DNA from 4 places in the Pseudarthrobacter sp. NPDC058329 genome. Region 4 is predicted to be linked to each of the others. Evidence: predicted binding sites of a transcription regulator. Region 4 holds the regulator's gene; each other region holds the start of a gene.

Region 1 (3,683 bases), 660 kb from region 4:
CTGGCGGGGATCCGCTCGGTGATCAGAAACGGAAGCGCCGTTGCCTGGGCCGCCTGCCAGTTCAGGGAGCGGACCATCTGCCGGTAATCAGGAAGGCTGCCCGCCGGGTCCGGGTTGGAGGCCTCCCAGGGTGAAAGCCATTGGCTGTTGCGCGACCGCACTTCTGTCCACTCTTTTTTGTCCCGGTACCTGATGGGCCTCAGGACCAGGTCTCCGCACTCCAGGGTTACGGGCCAGATGGGGCCGGCGCGCACAGTGCTACTTGGACAGGCCGGCGGTAAAGCCCGGCAGCCACTCCCGAAGGCCGGGACCCAGATCATCACTGTCAATGGCGAGCTGGACGCAGGCCTTGAGGTAGCTCAACTTGTCGCCCGTATCGTAGCGGCGTCCCCGGAACACAACGCCGTAGACGCCCTGCCCCTCGCCTTCTCCGGACGCGAGCTCCTGCAGGGCATCGGTGAGCTGGATTTCGCCGCCCCGCCCGGGGCCGGTGTGTTCGAGGACTTCGAAGACCGCAGGGTGCAGTACGTAGCGGCCGATGACAGCCAGGTTGGAGGGGGCTTCGTCCGCGGCCGGCTTTTCCACCAGCCGGTTGACGCGCACGAACCCCTCGCCGTCGATCTCTTCGATGTCGGCACAGCCGTAAGCGCTGATCTGCGAAGGCTCCACCTCGATGAGTGCGACGACGGACCCTCCCGTTTTCGCCTGCACATCGATCATGGTGCTAAGGAGTTCGTCGCGCGCGTCAATCAGGTCATCGCCCAGCAGGACAGCGAAGGCTTCGTTGCCCACGTGCTGCTTGGCGCGAAGCACAGCGTGGCCCAGGCCGTTCGGGTCGCCCTGGCGGACGTAGTGGATGTCGCCGAGGTTGCTGGCGGCCTGGATGGACGCGAGCTTCGCCGTATCGCCCTTGTCCTCCAGGGTGGACTCCAGTGCCGGTACCCGGTCAAAGTGGTCTTCCAGGGCCCGCTTGTTCCGCCCGGTGATCATCAGGACATCATTGAGTCCCACGTTGACGGCTTCCTCAACCACGTACTGGATGGCAGGCTTGTCCACGACGGGAAGCATTTCCTTGGGCATGGCCTTGGTGGCAGGCAGGAACCTGGTGCCGAGTCCGGCAGCGGGGATAACGGCTTTGCGAACTCTGGGGTTACTGGTAGTCACCCGACTAATCTAGCGTCAGCGTCAAGCATTCAGTAATCATTGAACGGCTGCCGGCCGCCCTGCGCCCGCAGCCATACCGCCATAACGGCAACCGATGGAGGAGTACACCGTGCTTGAGGACGCCAAGGCGACCAAGACCAGGATACGTACCGCGCACCGCCTGCGGCGGGCTGCCCTGACCCCGCAGCAGCTGGAGTCGGCGGGGACGGGCATCGCACGCCACGGCGCGGACTGGGCGGCGTCCCTGGCCGGCGGCTCGCCTGCCACGTTCTGCGTCTACTTCGGGGTCGGCGTCGAACCGCCTACCCTTCCGCTGATCAACGCACTCCACCACAACGGCCACCGGGTCCTGCTCCCGGTCTGTGAGCCAGGGCGGGAACTGGCGTGGGTCTTCTGGGACCCGGACGCCGGCTTTGAGCAGAGCAAGTACGCCCCGATCCTCGAACCCCGGGGCGACCGGAACGGACCCGATGTGGCAGGAACCGCCGCAGCCCTCTTCGTCCCGGCCACCGCCGTCGACCTTTCGGGCAACCGGATTGGGCAGGGCGGCGGGTACTACGACAAGTTCCTGGGCCACCTCGCCACGGCCGGGAAGAATATTCCACTGGCCGCCGTTATCTACGACGAAGAGCTGCTCCCCGCCGGCGAAATCCCGGGGGAGGAATTCGACCGCCCCGTCCCTGCCGTGCTGGCGCCTTCCGGACTTCGGCCGCTTAACAGCCACCACTGAGGGCCCGTTGCCCGGCTCTGAGGGGATGATAGAATTAGCACTCAGGCCCTGCGACTGCTAAACGGCAAGTCCGTTCACGCAGCACAGGACCTCTCGTTTGCCCCAGAGGAGGAGCACCAGTGCCAACGTACGCGTACGCCTGCAAGGATTGCAGCCATGCCTTCGACATCGTCCAGTCGTTTTCGGACAGCACTTTGACCTCGTGCCCCGAGTGCCAGGGGACTCTTCGCAAGAAGTTCAACAGCGTGGGTGTCGTCTTCAAGGGATCCGGTTTTTACCGCACCGATTCCAGGGACTCCAAGGGGAGCGCCGTCTCGCCCGCCCCGGCTGCTTCGACGCCCGCTCCTGCCGCGGCACCTGCCGCTTCCGCGCCGGCTGCCGCAGCCAGCTAAGCAGGACTGTTCGACGCCGGCAGGGCCGGTTTGTCCACATAGCGCACCGTGCTCCTGTTGCGGGTATCCCCCGCGGCCATAGCGTAGGCGCATGCCTGTAAACCTTCTCCGTCCCGGCCGGGCCGCATCCCGCTACCCGCGGACCCCACGGCGTTCCGGCAGTGCCGGCCGCAGATCCACACCGGTCCGGTTCGGTGCGTGGCTGGGCCGGAACCGGCGGCTCGCCGTTGCGCTGTTGCTGTGTGCGGCGGCTTCAATCACCGTGCATCAGCTCACCCCCGCGCCTGTCCACACCGTCACCGGGCTGGCCGCCGCCAGGGATCTGCCCGCCGGTGCGGTTGTGGTGGCGACAGACCTGGCCCATGTACAGGTGCCGCCGGCCATGATGGCCCCAGGTTTCCTGGCCAAGGAGAGCGAGTTGGCCGGAAAGCAACTGGCCGCTCCCCTGCGAAGGGGACAGCTCCTGACGGACGCGCAACTGCTCGGTCCCGGGCTCCTGGCCGGCACTCCGCCGGGCTCGGCGGCGGTGCCGCTTCGCATGGCTGATCCGTCGTCCATCCAGCTCGTCTCGCCGGGGCAGCTCGTGAACGTGGTGCTGACGGCGGGCAACGGCTTCGACCAGCAGGCGCCGTCAGAAGTCCTGGCAACAGGTGTGCCGGTGTTGTGGACCTCCGGCAAGGGCGGCGGGAGCGGGCAGTGGCTGGGCACCGCTGAGACTGACGGGCTAATGGTGGTGGCGGCCAGCGGGGAGCAGGCTGCCCGGCTGGCCGGTGCTTCCACCCAGGGCAAACTGTTCTTCGTCCTCGTTGGCCCCTAGCTGCCCGCCCAGGGCGGCGCCGGCAGTCAGGGCCGGCCAGTCAGCGCCGGTCCGTCAGCCCCAGTGCGGGGGTTTTTGTTCCTTCAGCCAGGCGTCATGGTCATCGTCGGCATCGCCCCAGCGCCGGGGGTCATCCTCGGAAGCCTTCGTGGGCAGAATGCCTTGCGTACCGCCTTGCCCCCTGCCCTCCTGCTCCTGGACCTGTTCGGCCTCGGGAGCCCGGTCCACCGGGATGGGCTGCCCGTCTCCGGATTCGTCTTTGTTGTCTTCAGGGGCCACGCGGACCGCCTCCTTGCTGTCCAAGTCTTTCGCCTGCGGCCGGCGGCGTGCCCGCTCCCCGGCGTCGATACCATTGAGCGCCTGGTCCACGTCGTCGTCAAGGAACCCTGTTGAGGTTCCCGTCCGGCCGGGAAGCACCACCCGCTCAAGTCCCAGGTAGCCGGCAATCCGGTCGGCGCAGGCTGAAGGATCAGTGAAAACCTCAATGGTCCACAGCGGCATGTACCGCCAGCCCAGCCGCTCCAGCAGCTGCGGCCGCAGCCGGCTCCGTTCGCGCACGCTCATGGTGCGGTACAGCTCG
Region 2 (3,683 bases), on a different contig from region 4:
ACGTGCTGGAAGGCATGAACGAGGCCGAGCTCCTGGACCTGGCCGCGGGCACGTCCGTTTTGAATGCCTCACTTACCCGGTATGTACGGCCGTCCGGGGAGGGGCCGTGGACTCTGGAGAGCTTCAACGTGGCGGACCACCTCACCGAGCATGGTGTGACTGTCACCGAACACGCGGGAGACGCCAGTGTCCACCCGAAGTGATTCCGTGGCCACCGCCGGAACGGCCACTGCTTCGCCGACCCTGGTGACGCCGTCGCTGCTCCGCGATTGGCCGCTGCCGGCGCCGGGCGCGGACAAGTACTCCCGCGGCTCGGTACTGGTGATCGGCGGCGCGCGGGCCACACCCGGTGCGGCACTGCTGGCCGGTACCGCCGCGTTGCGGGCCGGCGCAGGAAAGCTCACCCTTGCCGTCGCGGAGTCGGCCGCGCTGCAGCTGGGGGTGGCGCTGCCAGAATGCGGGGCCACGGGGCTGCCGGAAACTGCGAAGGGATCGGTGACCGGTGAGGGCCTGGACAGGATTTCTTCAGACCTCAACAATGCGGACGTGATCCTGGTTGGGCCGGGGCTGGATGATCTGGAGCTCGCGGAGGAACTGCTGCGGGCGCTGCTGGAGCGGGAAGCCGGCACTGGCGGCTCAGGCTCCCGGGGTTCGGGCCCTAGTGATTCGGGTTCTGGTGACGGAACCGCGGACGGTGGTCCCGTCGTCGTACTTGACGCCTATGCCCTGGGGGCCGTGGTGAAGATGGCGGACCGGCTGGAGCCGTGGAAGGGGCGGCTGATCCTGACGCCGAACCCCAAGGAGGCCGCTATCCTGCTGGGCCGCGACGTGGAGGACCTGGCGGCCGATATCGCCGAGATCGCCGACACGTACCAGGCGGTGGTGAGCTGCCAGGGCTTCATCGCGCGGCCTGCCGGCGGGGACGCTCCGGAGGAGTCCGAACTCTGGAAGATGACCACCGGCTATGGCGGACTGGGGACCTCCGGCAGCGGGGACGTCCTGGCCGGGGCGATCGCGGGCCTCCGCGCCCGGGGAACCACCAGCGCGCAGGCCGCATGCTGGGGAACCCATCTCCATGCCGCGGCAGCAGACCGGCTTGCCAGCCGGTTGGGCCCCCTTGGGTTCCTGGCCCGTGAACTGGCTGACGAACTTCCCGCCCTGATGCTGGAGCTCAATACCTAGGGCTTGACGCAACGCGGGGTCACTTCCGGCCCGTTTTATGCGGTTTTGAGGGCCATAAGTGACCCCGCGTTGTCCGGCTTGAGGCCCCGGCGTGGGATGGCCCCCGGCCAAAGCCGGGGGCCACCGTACCGGGAAGTTCAGGCCTACTCTGCCGATGCGCGTTAAGCGCTGTGGCGTGCTCAGAATGGCTATCCGCCCCAAAGGCAGTCAACAATCTTTACCCGACATCCCGATCCTGCTGGGGACTAGGCGGAAATCTCGTGCTTCGCCCCCTTGGTCTCAATCTCAATCTTACGCGGCTTGGCCTTTTCAGCGACAGGAATCCTCAGGGTCAGGACGCCGGCGTCGTACGACGCTTTCACGTTGTCGGTGTCCAGGGTTTCCCCGAGGATGAGCTGGCGGCTGAACACGCCGCGGGGCCGCTCGGAGGCAATCAACTCGGTGTCCTTGCCCGCAGGTTCCGGGCGCTCTGCCCGTACCGTCAGGACATTCCGTTCGACATCCAGGTCCACTGAGTCCGCTGAAACACCGGGCAGATCAAAGGCGACTACAAAGTCCTGGCCTTCACGCCAAGCGTCCATCGGCATCGCTGCCGGGCGCGCTGCCGTGCCGAAGACCTGCTGGGCCAGCCTGTCCAGCTCGCGGAACGGATCGGTTCGCATCAACATGGCTTCCCTCCTCGTGGGGAGACGGTCCAACACTATTTTTATTACCAGCCGATCTGTAGTGGCTGATATAGATTTTGTAGCACCGGGCCGAGAGATCTGCAAGCGGTTTTTTGGCAAGAATTTTCCAGCCGGTTTGGACGCGTGCGGGCACAAAGAAGGGGCCTTCGCATGCGCAAAGGCCCCTTCAGCGCGCGGCTATCCGATCTTGTCCCGGGTGGGATCCGGCCGGAGCGGCGCAGGACCCGGATCTGGCACGGGCAGGGGCCCTGGGGGCTCCGGCACGGGGAACGGGTTGGGCGACGGCGGACCCGGGTGGCCGGGCTGGGCGGGATCAGGGGTTGGGCCTGGCTCCGGCGGGAACGGCTCGGGCTCGTGCACTGGCGGGATGGTCATAAACTTCCCCTCTCACGCTGGGCGGATGTGCCTTAGCGTGAACAGGATACGCCTGCCGCCGGAACCCTACTAGGGCCGCCCCACCTCCCCCGACGCTCTCTCACCTCCTGCACGTTTTGGACCAACCGCCTCTCACCTCGGCAGCCCGTTGCGGCCGCAGTCCCCTTGGGCTCCTTCGTTGCCTGCCTGACGTGGGAGAGCGTTTGCGGAAAAGCGGCACAACGTGAGAGAGCGTTTGCGGAAAAGCGGCACAACGTGAGAGAGCGTTCACGGAAAAGCGGCAGAAAGTGAGAGAGCGTCGGTGGGGAGAGGGTGGGGATGGGGAGCCAGGGGGTGGAGGGGGCTCTCGTCCGGTAGCGAACGGCCGGGTTATTGTCAGGGCGGATGGATATATTTGAACCCATGACCCAGACACCGCTGCAGGACTCCGCCCGCGCTGCCGCCACCACCCCGGTCCCCCCGGTTGCCAAGAAGATTCCGTCCGAGCGCATTCACCACGGGGACACGTTCGTGGACAACTATGAGTGGCTGCGGGACAAGGAATCCGCCGAGGTAGTGGAGCACCTGAAGGCCGAAAACGCCTACCAGGAAGCGGTGACGGCGCACCAGGAACCGCTGCGCGAGGCGATCTTCCAGGAGATCAAGGGCCGCACCCAGGAGACAGACCTGTCTGTCCCCCACCGCAAGGACGGCTGGTGGTACTTCAGCCGCTCGGTGGAAGGCAAGGAGTACGGCATCCAATGCCGCGTCCGCGCGCAGAACACCGGCTCCCCCGTCGCGGACTGGACTCCCCCGGCAGTGGACCCCGGCGTCGAAATCCCGGGCGAGGAGATCCTGCTGGACGGCAATGTCGAAGCCGAAGGGAAGCCGTTCTTCTCCGTTGGCGGCACTGCTGTCACCGTGGACGGCAACCTCTATGCCTACGCCGTGGACAACGCCGGCGATGAACGCTTCACCCTGCGCATCAAGGACCTCCGGACGGGCGAACTGCTGCCGGACGTCATCGAGAACGTGTTCTACGGCGTCTCCTTCTCCCCGGACGGCACCCGCATCTTCTACACAGTGGTGGACGACTCCTGGCGCCCCTACCAGGTGAAGGCCCACACCCTGGGCACGTCCGTCACCGAGGACGTGGTGATCTACCAGGAGGACGACGTCGCCATGTGGCTGGGCTTCGAACTCTCCGCTGACCGGCGCTACCTCGTGCTGGGCATCGGCTGCTCCGAGTACAGCGAAACCCGCCTGCTCCGGTTCGATGACCCTGCCCAGGAGCTCACCACCGTCATTTCCCGGAACGAGCGTGTGCTTTACGAGGCCGAGCCGTTCCTGCTGCCCGGCCCGGACGGACTGAAGACCGAACGCATCCTGCTCACCCACAACCGCGGCGCCATCAACTCGATGGTCTCGCTCACTGACTGGGCAGAGCTTCGCAAGCCGCTC
Region 3 (3,683 bases), 690 kb from region 4:
GCCCGACTTGGCGTTGAAGCCGTTGTTGGTTTCGAGGTCGGCGACCTTGGCGGTGATGACGTAGCCATCGAAGCCGGCGTTCTGGGCGATCCAGCGCAGCGGCTGCACCAGTGCGCGGCGGACAATGCCCACAGCAGCGGCGGCGTCGCCTTCGAGTGCCTTGACGGCGGGATCCTCGTCGAGGGCCTTCAGTGCGTGGATCAGCGCGGAACCGCCACCGGCCACGATGCCTTCTTCGAGGGCAGCGCGGGTGGAGGACACTGCATCTTCGATGCGGTGCTTCTTTTCCTTCAGCTCAACCTCGGTGGCTGCGCCGACCTTGATCACGCCGATGCCGCCGGCCAGCTTGGCCAGGCGTTCCTGCAGCTTTTCCTTGTCCCAGTCGGAGTCGGTGCGGGTCAGCTCGGCACGGAGCTGGGCAACGCGTGCTGCCACGTCTTCGGCCGAACCTGCGCCGTCAACGATGGTGGTGTTGTCCTTGGTGACCGTGATGCGGCGGGCGGTACCCAGCACCTCAAGGCCAACGGTGTCCAGGCTCAGGCCCAGTTCCGGGGACACAACCTGTGCACCGGTGAGGGTGGCGATGTCCTGCAGCATGGCCTTGCGGCGGTCGCCGAAGCCGGGAGCCTTGACGGCGACAACGTTCAGGGTGCCGCGGATGCGGTTGACGATCAGCGTGGACAGGGCCTCGCCGTCGATGTCTTCGGCGATGATGAACAGCGGCTTGGAGCTCTGCAGCGCCTTTTCCAGCAGCGGCAGGAATTCCTGCACCGCGGAGATCTTGCCCTGGTTGATCAGGATGAGGGCATCCTCGAGGACTGCTTCCTGGCGTTCCGCGTCGGTGACGAAGTACGGGGACAGGTAACCCTTGTCGAACTGCATGCCCTCGGTGAGGACCAGTTCGGTCTGGGTGGTGGAGGACTCCTCGATGGTGATCACACCATCCTTGCCCACCTTGCCGAATGCCTCGGCGAGGAGCTCGCCGATCTCGTCGCTCTGGGCGGAGATTGCTGCCACGTTGGCCACCTGGGTGCCTTCAACGGGGCGGGCGTTCTCCAGCAGGCGGGCAGCAACGGCTTCAACGGAAACCTCGATGCCGCGCTTGATCTGGCCGGGAGCGGCGCCTGCCGCTACGTTGCGCAGGCCTTCCTTGACCAGGGCCTGGGCCAGGACCGTCGCGGTGGTGGTGCCGTCGCCGGCAACGTCGTTGGTCTTGGTGGCAACTTCCTTGGCCAGCTGCGCGCCAAGGTTCTCGTACGGGTCGTCCAGCTCAACTTCGCGGGCGATGGTGACGCCGTCGTTCGTGATGGTGGGCGCGCCCCACTTCTTGTCCAGGACGACGTTGCGGCCGCGCGGGCCGAGCGTCACCTTGACGGTGTTGGCGAGCTTATCGATGCCGGCTTCAAGAGACCGGCGGGCAGCGTCATTAAACGCAAGCTGCTTTGCCATGGTTTTGTCCTTTCAAGACAGAACCCCGCGCAGCTGACCAGCAGAATGCAAGACCAGCGGCACGGGGATCCGGGGAGTTACTTTACGACGATCGCCAGGACGTCGCGGGCGGACAGCACGAGGTACTCGGTGCCGCCGGTCTTGACTTCGGTTCCGCCGTACTTGGAGTAGATAACGACGTCGCCCACGGCAACGTCGACAGGAACGCGGTTGCCATCTTCGAAGCGGCCGGGGCCTACTGCAACAACTTCGCCCTCCTGGGGCTTCTCCTGCGCGGAGTCCGGGATAACCAGGCCGGAAGCCGTGGTCTGCTCGGCTTCGAGCGGGCGGACAACAATACGATCCTCAAGAGGCTTAATAGAGACCGACACTCGGACCTCTCCTTTTCGTCAGCAAATTCGTGGACTGGAAAGCTTCCCGCCGTGGCTGGCAAACCGTCGTCGCGGTGCCGGCAGCAGCCTGGCTGGCAGCTCTTCATGTGTTAGCACCCTCCTAGGGAGAGTGCTAATGAAGACTCTATGTAAGGGTTAGCACTCGGTCAAGGCGAGTGCCAGCGTTTCGTCATTGGAGTACTCGCTGCCGTGTAGGTTTGATCGGTGCGAGCCGCCGTTTACCTCATCCTTGCCAACCTGTTCTGGGCCGGAAACTTTGTGGTCGGACAGGCCGCCATGAAAACCATGGAGCCGCTCCAGCTGACGTTCTGGCGCTGGGTGATCGCGGCTGGGCCCCTCCTGCTGCTGGCCCACCTCGTGGAAAAGCCGGACTGGCGCGCGGTCCTGCGGCGCTGGCCTATCCTGCTGCTCCTGAGCGCCCTGGGCATGAGCGGCTACACCCTGCTTCTTTACAGCGCCCTGCAGAATACGTCCGCCCTGAACGCTTCCCTGGTGACGGCGGCAAACCCGGCGTTGATTATGGTGCTGGCGGTGGTCCTGCTCCGAGACAGGCCGCGCCCGCTGAGCTGGGTGGGCATTGGCCTGGGTCTCTGTGGCGTCCTGCTGGTGCTCACCGGCGGCGACCTCCAGCGGCTGTTGACCTTTTCGATCAACAAGGGCGAACTGCTGATCCTCGCTGCCATCACCGTCTGGGGCCTCTACACCATCCTCGCCCGCCGGCTGAGCGTCCCCGCAATCACCTCCACGGCCGTCCAGGTGGCGATTGCCGCCGTCGTCCTCAGCCCGCTGGCCCTCATCACGGGCGCCGGCCTGCCGGAAACCCCTGGGGAGGGCTGGTCCCTGGTGTTTATCGCCCTGTTCCCCTCACTGGGTTCGTACCTGCTCTGGAACCTGGCCCTCAAACGCACCACCCCGGCCAACGCCGGCAACTACCTGAACCTCATTGCCGTATTCACCGCCATTATCACGGTCATCCTGGGCCAGCCCATTACTGTTCCGCAGGTCCTCGGCGGCGTCCTGGTTATTTCCGGGGTGCTGCTGACCAGTGCAGGCGGCAGAGCGCCTCAGCGTCCCAGGTCGTCGAAGTCGACGTCATCGCCGGCCTCGCCGTCACCGTCCGCCGGTTTCCGCGCCCGGTAAAGAACCACGCCTGCGGCAGCTGCGGCCAGCAGGGCGAACACCAGGATGGCGATGCTGCCTGCGCGGGCGCCGTCGTACAGCCCGCGGATGTCCCGGGCTTCCTGGGTGTCGTCCGCGATGTCGTTGCCGCCTACTGAGTAGACGGTGGCGTTGAACGTGTCCAGGAAAAAGATCACCACCAGGAGCGCGATGCACACCACGGCCACCAGGGCTCCGGCGATCAGTGCCGGCCGGGCGAATCTGGCGGGGCCCCTGTCCCGGGCTGGTTCTCCGGACGGCTGGGGGCCTGCGCTCTCTTCCATGGTTTCAACACTATCCGCATCCCGCCGGACGCTCCTCCACTAGGCTGGAATGCATGTCTCACGCTCCCCAGGACCACATCGCGCCGTTGCTCACCCCAGAGGGCTGGGAGCTTTTGGCGTCTTTGGGCCCGTACCAGGAGGACAAGTCCTTCGAGCTCAATTCAGCACTGCGGAAGGCCGGCCACTCCCCCGCCCTGGTCTCCGCAGTCCTGACCCAGTCCCGGCTCCGCACGAAAGCCGAGGCGAAGTTCGGTGAGTTCGCCCGCAGCATGCTGTTCACCCAGGCAGGCCTGGAGCAGGCAACAAGGCTCACCGTGGCCGCGCGTCACGCCCAGCGCTTCGCGGGGGCCGGCATCAGCCACGTGGCGGACCTGGGCTGCGGCCTTGCCGCCGACTCGCT
Region 4 (3,683 bases):
CGCGGTCACGGAAGATCAGGTAGATCAGCAGGGCAGGGACACAACCCAGGATGCCGCCAAAGTGGGCCAGGGTTGCCCACTGCCGGTCTTCGCTGGCCGTCAGGGGCAGCGCATTCGCCGGAACACCGTGGTACTCCGAACGGCCCTGGCCGCCCTGGCTGTCCCTGTGATCACGTGCGTTTTCTGCCACAGTCTTGTTCCTTCTGAAGTGCATTGGTGCTGACTAAGAATGCCATGTCTGCTGCCGGTCCTGCGATCGGCAGACACCGCAGTACCAAGAATACTGGGTGCAGCGGTTATGCCTGACCTCGCCCGCCAGCCAGGAGCGCGCCAGTCCGGCACACACCAGGGGTTCAGGGAACCGTGAGGAAATCGATGACTTCCTCCACCCTGCCCAGCAGGGACGCCTCCAGGTCCGCGTAGCTGCGGACGGCGCCCAGCAGTTTCTGCCACCCGAGGCCAATGTCCTCTTTAGTTTCGTGCGGCCAGCCGAAGGCAGCCAGGATGCCGGTTTTCCAGTCCTGGCCGCGCGGCACTACCGGCCATCTCTCGATGCCCAGGACAGCTGGGCGGATGGCCTGCCACACGTCAACGTACGGGTGTCCAACAATCAGCACATTCCCCGCGGCCCCGGGAGAGGCCATCACGGACTCGGCAATGCGGGATTCCTTCGAATCGGGCACCAGGTGGTCCACAAGCACCCCCAGGCGCCTGCCCGGTCCCGGCCTGAAATCGGCCACGGCCGCGGACAAGTCATCGATGCCGTGGAGGGGTTCGACGACGATGCCCTCCACCCGGAGGTCATCTCCCCAGACCTTCTCGACGAGTTCGGCGTCGTGCTTTCCCTCCACCCAGATGCGGCTGGCCTTGGCAACCTGGGCCCTCTGCCCGGCGACGCGCACAGAACCCGACGCCGTCCGGCCGGCGGCGGTGCCCGTGCCTGCCGCCGGCCGCGGGGCAGGGGGCATCAGCCGGATTGCCTGGCCTTCAAGGAGGAAGCCGAAGCCCAGCCGAAAGGACCGGGACTTGCCGCGGCGGTCCTCCAGGGCCACCACATGCATCCCGCCCGATTTCTCCACGCGGGTCACGGCCCCAACCCAGCCGGACTGGACGTCCTCCAGCACCATGCCGCGCTCCACGGGCACCTCGGGCAGTTGCGCCCGGGCCGGTGCGGTCAGGTCCTGGGCTCCCCAGTTCTGGTAATGCATGGAATCACTCCGCCTCGTGCTGGATGCTGGCCCGGAATTTCGCCCGGAGCGGTACCAATGCTAACAACGGGGCGAGTCATAATAGACTGTTAGCACTGAGGCACGTCGAGTGCTAACCCCTGTAGAGCACGGCGCGGGCGGAACGGCTGCCCTGAACCCTGGATGGAGGTGGAGTGTGAGCGAGCCACGCAAACTGGAAGTACTGCGGGCCATCGTGGAGGACTACGTCCACTCCCGCGAGCCCGTCGGGTCCAAGGCCCTGGTGGAACGGCACCATCTCGGCGTTTCCAGCGCTACCATCCGCAATGACATGGCCGCCCTGGAAGACGAGGGACTGATTACGGCCCCGCACACCAGCGCAGGCCGTATTCCCACGGACAAGGGCTACCGGCTGTTCGTCGACCAGATTTCCGCTGTGAAGCCGTTGTCCCAGTCGGAGCGGCGTGCCATCCAGTCCCTGCTGGAAGGCGCGGATGACCTCGACGACGTCCTGGAACGCACCGTCCGGCTGTTGTCCCAGCTGACGAACCAGGTTGCGGTGGTCCAGTACCCGCACCTCAACCGAGCACTGGTCCGGCACATCGAGTTCGTCCTTCTCGCCCCGCGGAAGGTGCTGGTGGTGCTGATTGCCAACAGCGGCAAGGTCGAACAACGGGTCATCGACGTCGGCCAGGACCTCGCGGATGACGCCATCGCTGCGCTGAGAACCCAGTTCCTTGGATCCCTCGCGGGGACACCGCTGGCCCAACTCGGCCAGTCCCTGCCCGCGGTGGTGTCCGGCGTCGTCCCCGGACAGCGTCAGGCAGCCCACGCGCTGGCGCACGGGCTGGAAGGCCTTGCCCACAGCAGCCGGGAAGACCGCATGGTGATGGCCGGCACTGCCAACCTCGCCCGTTCCAATGTCGATTTTCCGCTCAGCATCGGGCCAGTGCTGGAGGCGCTCGAGGAGCAGGTGGTGATGCTTCGCCTGCTCAGCGAGATGGCACAGGACCCCCGCGGAGTGACCGTCAGCATCGGCCGGGAAAACCCCTACGACGGCCTTGCGGAGGCATCCGTCGTGGCCACGGGCTACGGCCCGGACAGTGTCGCCAAGATTGGCGTGCTGGGTCCCACCAGGATGGACTACCCCACTACCATGGCGGCAGTCAGGGCTGTGGCCCGTTACCTGTCACGGATTCTGGGACCCTGACCGCAGTACAGCGCCGAAAGGCGCACAGCAGTGTATGCAGCACGACTGCAGGCAGAACAACAAGGAAGAGATACGAACTTTGAGCAGCCACTACGAAGTCCTTGGAGTCGCACCGGATGCCACCGGGGAAGAGATCAAGAAGGCCTACCGCAAACTGGCCCGGACCCTTCACCCGGACGTCAACCCCGGTGAGGACGTTGCGGACCGCTTCAAGGCAGTGACCCACGCCTACGAAGTTCTCTCGGATCCCCAGAAGCGGCGGGTCTATGACACCACCGGCAACGAGAACGGCACGGACAACGGGTTCGGCGGGGGAGCCTACGCCGGGCAGGGCTTCGCTTTCCAGGACATTTTCGACACCTTCTTCGGCGCCGGTGGCACCGCCGGCCCCGCCTCGAGGGTTCGGCGCGGGCAGGATGCGCTTATCAGCGTCCGGATCGAGCTCCGCGACGCCGTGTTCGGGGTCAACAAGAAGCTCGAGGTGGACACGGCAGTGGTCTGTCCCACCTGTGACGGCTCGTGCTGCCAGCCCGGAACGCACCCTGAACGCTGCGATATCTGCGGCGGCAGCGGCCAGGTCCAGAGGGCAGTCCGTTCCATCCTCGGCCAGGTCATGACCGCCGCGCCGTGCGGCAGCTGCGAAGGTTTCGGAACCGTTATCAAGGACCCCTGCAACGAGTGCAGCGGGCAGGGCCGGATCCGCAGCCGCCGTTCCCTCACCATCAAGGTTCCTGCCGGCGTCGCCACCGGGACACGCATCCAGCTGTCCGGCCAGGGCGAAGCCGGTCCCGCCGGCGGGCCCGCCGGCGACCTCTACGTGGAAATCCGCGTCAACAATGACGCCACCTACGTCCGGGAAGGCGACGACCTCCACGCCACCCTGAACATCCCCATGACGGCGGCTGCCCTGGGAACCGACGTCACCCTCGAAACCTTCGACGGAGCCCAGGACATCGACGTAAAGGCCGGCACCCAATCCGGGGAGATCATCACCCTGCGGGGCCTGGGCGTCACCCACCTGCGCGGCTACGGCCGCGGCGACCTGAAGGTCCATCTCCAGGTCGAGACGCCCGCGAGACTCGACGCGGCGCAGGAAGACCTGCTGCGCCAGCTCGCCAGACTCCGCGGCGAGCAGATCACGGAGGGCAAGCTTGCTGCCAGCGGCGGCATGTTCGCCAAACTCCGGGACCGGCTCGGTAACCTCTAGCGGTGAGCAACCCCGTTTTCTTCACCGCGCCCGGGTCCCTTGACCGGATGGTGCCGGAAGGGATCTTTGTCCTGGAGGG

What was found. The regulator HrcA, encoded in region 4, represses chaperone genes, less so after heat shock. The targets are predictions, from matches to a motif close to TTNGCACTCGNNNNNNNCGAGTGCNAA.
Region 1: the regulator HrcA is predicted to act here: its motif matches at 1,929-1,955, upstream of ACFVYC_RS01125 (FmdB family zinc ribbon protein).
Region 2: the regulator HrcA is predicted to act here: its motif matches at 1,972-1,998, upstream of ACFVYC_RS10505 (Hsp20/alpha crystallin family protein).
Region 3: the regulator HrcA is predicted to act here: its motif matches at 1,977-2,003, upstream of groES (co-chaperone GroES).

The regions. Positions count from the first base shown of each region.
Region 1 is NZ_JBHVZR010000001.1:225,473-229,155, reverse strand. It holds gene ACFVYC_RS01140 (GNAT family N-acetyltransferase) at 1-254, opposite strand, end outside; gene galU (UTP--glucose-1-phosphate uridylyltransferase GalU) at 259-1,164, opposite strand; gene ACFVYC_RS01130 (5-formyltetrahydrofolate cyclo-ligase) at 1,259-1,894, shown strand; gene ACFVYC_RS01125 (FmdB family zinc ribbon protein) at 2,014-2,286, shown strand; gene ACFVYC_RS01120 (RcpC/CpaB family pilus assembly protein) at 2,378-3,103, shown strand; gene ACFVYC_RS01115 (AAA family ATPase) at 3,158-3,683, opposite strand, start outside.
Region 2 is NZ_JBHVZR010000006.1:93,423-97,105, reverse strand. It holds gene ACFVYC_RS10515 (histidine phosphatase family protein) at 1-203, shown strand, start outside; gene ACFVYC_RS10510 (NAD(P)H-hydrate dehydratase) at 187-1,182, shown strand; gene ACFVYC_RS10505 (Hsp20/alpha crystallin family protein) at 1,428-1,850, opposite strand; gene ACFVYC_RS10500 (hypothetical protein) at 2,046-2,243, opposite strand; gene ACFVYC_RS10495 (S9 family peptidase) at 2,646-3,683, shown strand, end outside.
Region 3 is NZ_JBHVZR010000001.1:197,166-200,848, reverse strand. It holds gene groL (chaperonin GroEL) at 1-1,449, opposite strand, end outside; gene groES (co-chaperone GroES) at 1,527-1,820, opposite strand; gene ACFVYC_RS01015 (DMT family transporter) at 2,046-2,981, shown strand; gene ACFVYC_RS01010 (hypothetical protein) at 2,906-3,283, opposite strand; gene ACFVYC_RS01005 (class I SAM-dependent methyltransferase) at 3,337-3,683, shown strand, end outside.
Region 4 is NZ_JBHVZR010000001.1:886,232-889,914, forward strand. It holds gene ACFVYC_RS04210 (DUF4870 domain-containing protein) at 1-190, opposite strand, end outside; gene ACFVYC_RS04215 (DUF3097 domain-containing protein) at 354-1,208, opposite strand; gene hrcA (heat-inducible transcriptional repressor HrcA) at 1,384-2,397, shown strand; gene dnaJ (molecular chaperone DnaJ) at 2,477-3,604, shown strand; gene ACFVYC_RS04230 (16S rRNA (uracil(1498)-N(3))-methyltransferase) at 3,607-3,683, shown strand, end outside.